DNA from 2 places in the Mesorhizobium sp. WSM4806 genome. Region 2 is predicted to be linked to the other one. Evidence: predicted binding sites of a transcription regulator. Region 2 holds the regulator's gene; the other holds the start of a gene.
The links. Region 2 encodes LexA, which represses DNA repair genes until DNA is damaged. Its sites were predicted from a motif close to TGTTCNNNNTGTGTTCNG; they were not measured.

Region 1 (3,410 bases), on a different contig from region 2:
CATCCTTTTCCAGCAGGCGCAGGATTTTCAGATCCGCCGCATCCAGATCAACATTTTCGTTTCGAAGGCGTTTCAGGAAAAACTCCTTTGTTTAGGAGAACAAATTATCTCTTTGGCTGGCCGTTACCCACATAAACAGGTAAAATTGCCTGCGATAATGATCCTATGGAACATCAAGCGCAAGCCCCAGCTGCTATCCCTGCCCTCGCCGGCCCTGTCTTTGGCAGGCTGGCGACATCGCTGCCGCCGCATGTCTGGTTCGGTGTCAGCGCTGTGTTTCATTATCTCGGGCCGGCTTTCGCCGTGCTGCTTTTCCCGCATGTCGGCGTGCTCGGCATGGCCTGGCTGCGCATCGTCACGGCCGCCCTTGTCTTCGCGCCGCTAACCCGGCCGTGGACGGCCTTCGCCCGCGCCGACAGGCCGACATTGCTGCTGCTTCTCGGTTTTGGCGCCTGCCTCGGCGTGATGAATTGCTCCTTCTACCTGGCACTCGACCGCTTGCCGATCTCGCTGGTCGCGGCGATCGAATTCGTCGGCACCATCGGCGTTGCGCTGGTCGGCGTCAGAAGCCCGCGCAACCTCGCAGCGCTTGCCGTCGCCGTCACCGGCACCTTGCTGCTGATCGACGTCAAATGGTCAAGCGACCCGATTGGCCTGTTCTGGGCCTTCCTCAACGGCGCGCTGTTCGTCGGCTACATCGTGCTTGGCCATCGCGTTTCCCGCGCCGGCGCTGGCGAGGGCATCGCCGGCCTGGGCGCTGCCATGGCGGTCGCCTTCCTCATCGTGCTGCCGATCGGCTTCACCGATGCGCTGCCGGCTTTCTCGGCGCCGCCACTGCTCATCGCCGCCATCGGCGTCGGCATCTGCTCCTCGGTCATCCCCTATATCTGCGACCAGCTTGCCATGTCGCGGCTGCCGCGACCGAGCTTCGCGCTGATGCTGTCGTTGCTGCCGGTCACCGCCACGCTGATCGGCGTCATTGTGCTCCGCCAGATACCCAGCCCAACCGATTGCATCGGCATAGCGCTGGTGGTGGCCGGCGTCGCTTTTCACAAACCGGCAAATGCCTGATCAGGCAAGCTTCTCCTTGAGAAAGGCGATCGTCCGGCCCCCGGCGAGGTCCGCCGCGTTCTTGTCGTAGCGAGCCGCCGACGTGTTATTGTTGAAGGCATGATTGGCGCCTTCATAGACATGGATCGTGTACTCGACTTCGGCTGCATCGAGCTCCTTCCTGAAGGCGTCGATACCGGCATTGATGCGGGTGTCGAGCCCGGCATAATGCAGCAGCAGCGCCGCCTTGATCTTCGGCACATCCTCGGCCTTCGGCTGCATGCCGTAATAGGCGACAGCGGCAGCCAGATCCGGCGCATTGGCAGCCAGTGTGTTCACCGTGGCGCCGCCCCAGCAGAAGCCGACCGCGCCGACCTTGCCGTTGCCATCCTCGCTGCCCCTAAGGAAAGCGACCGTTGCGACCGCATTGGCAGTGGTTTGCGCCGGATCGAGCTTGGAAAACTGCTCGCGCGCCTTGTCTTCGTCGGCCGGCGTGCCGCCGAGCGGCGACAGGAAATCCGGGGCGAGCGCCACGAAGCCTTCCAGCGCCACGCGCCGCGCCACATCGCGTATATGCGGGTTGAGCCCCCTGTTCTCATGCACGACGATGACGGTGCCGAGCTTGCCGGACTGGCCAGCCGGCTTGACCAGATAGCCTTTCATCTCGCCACCGCTGCCGGGATAGCTGATGTCCTCGCCCGTCACGCGTGAATCGTCCTCGGCAACTATCGCCGCCCGGGCTGAATTCGCCGCCAGCAGCGGCGCGATTGCGGCGGCCGCCGCACCTGATCCGGCAAGCCTGGTCAATTGTTCCATGAAGCGCCGCCGGTCGAGCGTCAGATGCGTGTATTCGTCATACGCGTCGATCATAGCCTGGGTAATGGCGGGTCTGTTGACGGCGGGGTTGGCAGGGCTCGGTTTTGTCATGGCGCTCTCCTCGGCTTCGGGAACATGTCCGCCGCGCAAGATAGGGTAGAAGCCCGCACGGTCCAGTCACGGATCGGTGAGGCGCTGCTGACGCGAGCGCAGGTCCGCCAGACCGGCGGCTGGTCCAGGATGACACCGTTCGACTGGTGCGCTGTCCCACTTGCTCCGACCCGCCGTGCCTGTCGAGCAGGCCGGCGCTATGGCTGGCGTGCCATAGGATTTGCAACTCCCCCGGCTGGACAGAGAACAAAACGGAGACACTTCTGGCCTTTCGCTGCCGAATCACTACATTCGGGGGAGATGTCCGGCTTTTCGGAAGATATGCCTTTTTTTGATGAACCGAACGCGCGGCCCGTGGCCCCGTCGGGCATTGCTGCGCGCGCCATGGCTGCCCGCAGCGGCCATGCCAATGCGCCCGATTATCTGAACGGGCTCAACCCCGAGCAGCGGCTGGCGGTGGAAACCACCGAGGGTCCGGTGCTGGTGCTGGCCGGCGCCGGCACAGGCAAGACGCGCGTGCTGACCACCCGCATCGCTCACATCCTCGCCACCGGCAAGGCCTTCCCGTCGCAGATCCTCGCCGTCACCTTCACCAACAAGGCGGCGCGCGAGATGAAGCAGCGCATCGGCCTGCTGATCGGCGAAGGCAATGTCGAGGGCATGCCGTGGCTCGGCACCTTCCACTCGATTGGAGTGAAGCTGCTGCGCCGCCACGCCGAACTTGCCGGGCTCAGATCCGACTTCACCATTCTCGACACCGACGACGTCGTGCGCCTGATCAAGCAGCTCATCCAGGCCGAAGGGCTGGACGACAAACGCTGGCCGGCCAAGCAGTTCGCCCAGATGATCGACGGCTGGAAGAACAAGGGGCTTGGCCCCGCCGAGATTGCCGAGGGCGACGCCCGCGCCTTCGCCAACGGCAAGGGGCGTGAACTCTACAAGGCTTATCAGGAGCGCCTGAAGACACTGAACGCCTGCGACTTCGGCGATCTCCTGTGCCACCCGATCCGTATCTTTCGCGCCAATCCGGACGTGCTGAAGGAATACCACAAGCGCTTCCGCTACATCCTCGTCGACGAGTACCAGGACACCAACACCGCCCAATACATGTGGCTGCGGCTGCTGGCGCAGCGGCCGGATGCGGGACGCACTTCAACATCAGCGGATTTGCGTTCGGCCGAAGGCCGCAAGCCCGACCGGGCGTCGGCCGGCCAGGCCGCCCCCGCGGAGGCCAGCGAGCGAAGCTCGCGCGCGGCCGTGAGCGAAAATAAAATCAACATCTGCTGCGTCGGCGACGACGACCAGTCGATCTATGGCTGGCGCGGGGCCGAAGTCGACAACATCCTGCGCTTCGACAAGGATTTCCCCGGCGCCGCGATCATCCGGCTGGAGCGCAACTACCGCTCCACCGCGCACATCCTCGGCACCGCCTC
Region 2 (3,410 bases):
GGCTCTCGTGGGCGCCTATGCCGGTTGGTCCGACTATCGTGCCGACAAGGCCAAGGCGCCGCGACAGCGACGGTCACCGGTCGCTTTCGTCACGCGCAAGCTCGTCGCCGGGGCAGGCACCATCGCAATGACGTCCATCATTGCCGGCAGCGCCACCGCGCTCTTCGCCATCTGGCACTTCCAGCGCGTCTCGCCGCTCAGCCTGTTCGCCAATCTGGCCGTCATGCCGATCGTCACGATCGTCATGTTCCTGGCCGTCCTCAGCGCCTTGGCAATGCCTTTCGGCCTCGACGGCCCTTTCCTCTACATGATGGGCAAGGGCCTGACGGCGATGATTGCAATTTCGGGATGGATCTCGGAGCGTTCGCCGGTCGATGCAGTCGGCCTGATTTCGTTGCAATCGGTTCTGCTGGTGACGGTCGCCCTGGTCATCGCCACGATGGCGACGACATGGCTGCGGCTTGCGGCACTTCCCTTTGCGCTCGCCGGCCTGCTGACGATTTCCGAGACGCGCACCCCCGACGTGCTGATCTCGGAGGATGCGCATCTGGTGGCGCTGCCGATCGGCGGCGGCGAACTTGCCGTCAACCGGATGCGTTCGAACGAATTCACCACCGACAACTGGAAACATGCGCTGGTTTCAACAACGATCGTCGAGCCGGAGACATTCGAAAAAGGAGATGTGCGGTTCGACATCGCCGACCCGGCCGACCTGCCGCCGGGAGCGCCTTTCACCTGCACTGCCGGCCTGTGCTTGGCCCGGCATCCGTCCGGCGCGCTCATTGCGCTCGCCGACAACCGCAAAACCGCGCGGCCGGCCTGTGCCTTTGCGGATTTGATCGTCATCGACGATGCCACAGCCTATTACAAACCCTGCCGCAACCCGCTGGTTCTCGTCGTCACCAAACGGCAGCTCGCTCGCATGGGCAGTGCCGCCGTCTTCTTCGATCCGCTATCGGCGACGACGCGCGCAGAAATCCGTTTTGCCGTCAGACAGCCATACAGGCCCTGGCATGAGCAGCGGCGGTTTTCGCGCGAGGCGAGGGGCCTGCCGCCATACCTCAGGGCCGAGAAACCCAAGAAGCCTGCCGTTCAGTAACGCCGGATCAGTCCGACGAGCTTGCCCTGCACCTTGACCCGGTCCGGCCCGAAGATGCGCGTCTCGTAGGCCGGATTGGCGGCTTCCAGTGCGATCGAGGCACCTTTGCGGCGGAATCGCTTCAGCGTCGCTTCCTCCTCGTCGACCAGAGCGACAATGATCTCGCCAGGCTGGGCGGTGTCGGCGTTGCGGATGATGACCGTGTCGCCGTCGAAGATGCCGGCCTCGATCATCGAATCACCCTTGACCTCCAGCGCGTAGTGCGTGCCGCCGGTGATCATGTCCGGTGGCACCGAGATCGAATGCGTCTGGTGCTGGATGGCGTCGATCGGCACACCGGCAGCGATGCGGCCCATCACCGGTATGGAGACGGTGGCAACGACGTCGTCGTCATTGCCGGCCGCACGCATGCGCGAAGGCGCCGGCTTGATCTGCCGTCCGAGGCCGCCCTGTCCAAGGCCGCCTTGCCCAAGGCTGCCTTGAATGACGCTCGGCGAGAATTTGCGCGCCGCATTGAGGCCCGGCGCGATCGAATCGGGCAGGCGCAGCACCTCCAGCGCGCGGGCGCGGTTGGGCAGGCGGCGAATGAAACCGCGTTCCTCCAGCGCCGTGATCAGCCGGTGGATCCCCGATTTGGAGGCGAGGTCGAGCGCTTCCTTCATCTCGTCGAACGAGGGCGGAATGCCGCTTTCCTTCAGCCGCTCGTGGATGAACATCAGCAGTTCATGTTGTTTGCGTGTCAGCATCGCGACCCCCAACAGAATCAGAAAAACAAACCCAGAACAAACACTATCTGTTCCAGTTGTGTTCCGCAACCATTTAAAGTTTAATGAATGTGTTGACGCTTTGTTCAGCGTAGCATCAGCACGCTGCAGGCGGCGCCCGCTGCGGCCGCGGGAGCGAATGGCTCGCGCACGACCAGTCCGTTGGCGTCGGCCAGCATTCTGAGCATCGAGGAATCCTGGATACTGAACGGCGTTGCCTCAAGCGTGCCGGCTTCTTCCTTCACCACCGCGCGTACATAGTCCTGTCTGAGATCGTTGGCCGGCATGGCGGCGCCAAGCCGCGCCTGACGCATGTCCTGGCGGAAAGCGCGGCCGCCGAGCCGCGCCAGCAGCGGCTTCAGAAAGAGCTGCGTGCAGACCAGGCTGGCCACCGGATTGCCGGGCAGGCCGATGCAGCGGATGTCGCCCAGCCGCCCGAACATCAGTGGCTTGCCGGGCCGCATGGCGATTTTCCAGAAATCGAGCGCCATGCCTTCACCGGTCAGCACGTCATGGACGAGGTCGTGGTCGCCGACCGAGGCGCCGCCCAGCGTAACGATGACGTCCGCGCCTGCGGCGACGGCTTTTTTCACCAGCGCGGCGATCGCCTCCTTGCGGTCGGGGGCGATGCCGAGATCGAGTGCGCAGGCGCCGACCGAGCGGGCCGCGGCGGCGACGCCATAGGCATTGGAGGAGATGATCTGGTCGGGGCCAAGGTCGCTGCCCGGCGGCAGCAATTCGTCGCCGGTGGCGATGATGGCGACCAGCGGCCGTTTCACCACGCTGACCTGTTGGTGGTTGGCCGATGCCGCCAGCGACAATGCCGCCGGATCAAGCAGGCGGCCTTTCTCCAGCAGCGCGTCGCCCTGCGAGAAATCGAGCCCGAGGCGGCGGATGTTGCGGCCTTCAACCGTCGGCGCGGTCACTTCGACGATGCCGCCGCCGAGGTCGCGGACATTCTCCTGGATGACGATGGTGTCGGCGCCAGCGGGAAGCGGCGCGCCGGTGAAGATGCGCACGGCCTGCGCCGGGCCGACTGTCCCGGCAAAGCCGCGTCCGGCCGGCGCCATGCCGATCACCGAAAGTCTCGCGGGCACGGAGGCGACATCGTCGGCCCGCACGGCATAGCCGTCCATGGCCGACGCGTTGAATGGCGGCTGGGTGCGGAGCGCGATGAGCGGCTCCGCCAGCACGCGGTCGGCGGCGTCCATCAGGGCGACGCTTTCAGCCTGCAAGGGCGCAGCGTCCTCAAGCAGGTGCTCGAGCGCCTGGGCGACCGCAAGCAGCGCCATTATCGGCCTGCCCCCTGGGCGTCCGCCTTGTAGTCGCCGGATTTGCCGCCGGTCTTTTCCATCAGCCTGATGTTGGAGATCGCCATGCCGCGGTCGACCGCCTTGGCCATATCATAGATGGTCAGGCAGGCGACCGAGACGGCAGTCAGCGCTTCCATCTCGACGCCGGTCTTGCCGGTGACGCGGGCCAGCGCCGTGACCTTCAGACCGGGCAGCTTCGCGTCCGGTTCGATATCTACCGATATCTTGGTCAAC

Region 1: the regulator LexA is predicted to act here: its motif matches at 2,220-2,237, upstream of AC0L2M_RS05400 (ATP-dependent helicase).

The regions. Positions count from the first base shown of each region.
Region 1 covers NZ_JBVVQZ010000002.1:540,267-543,676, forward strand. Annotated here, with positions in the region: gene AC0L2M_RS05385 (Lrp/AsnC family transcriptional regulator) at 1-76, opposite strand, end outside; gene AC0L2M_RS05390 (EamA family transporter) at 166-1,071, shown strand; gene AC0L2M_RS05395 (dienelactone hydrolase family protein) at 1,072-1,977, opposite strand; gene AC0L2M_RS05400 (ATP-dependent helicase) at 2,278-3,410, shown strand, end outside.
Region 2 covers NZ_JBVVQZ010000041.1:4,467-7,876, forward strand. Annotated here, with positions in the region: gene AC0L2M_RS33930 (ComEC/Rec2 family competence protein) at 1-1,099, shown strand, start outside; gene lexA (transcriptional repressor LexA) at 1,093-1,845, opposite strand; gene AC0L2M_RS33940 (molybdopterin molybdotransferase MoeA) at 1,950-3,155, opposite strand; gene moaC (cyclic pyranopterin monophosphate synthase MoaC) at 3,155-3,410, opposite strand, start outside.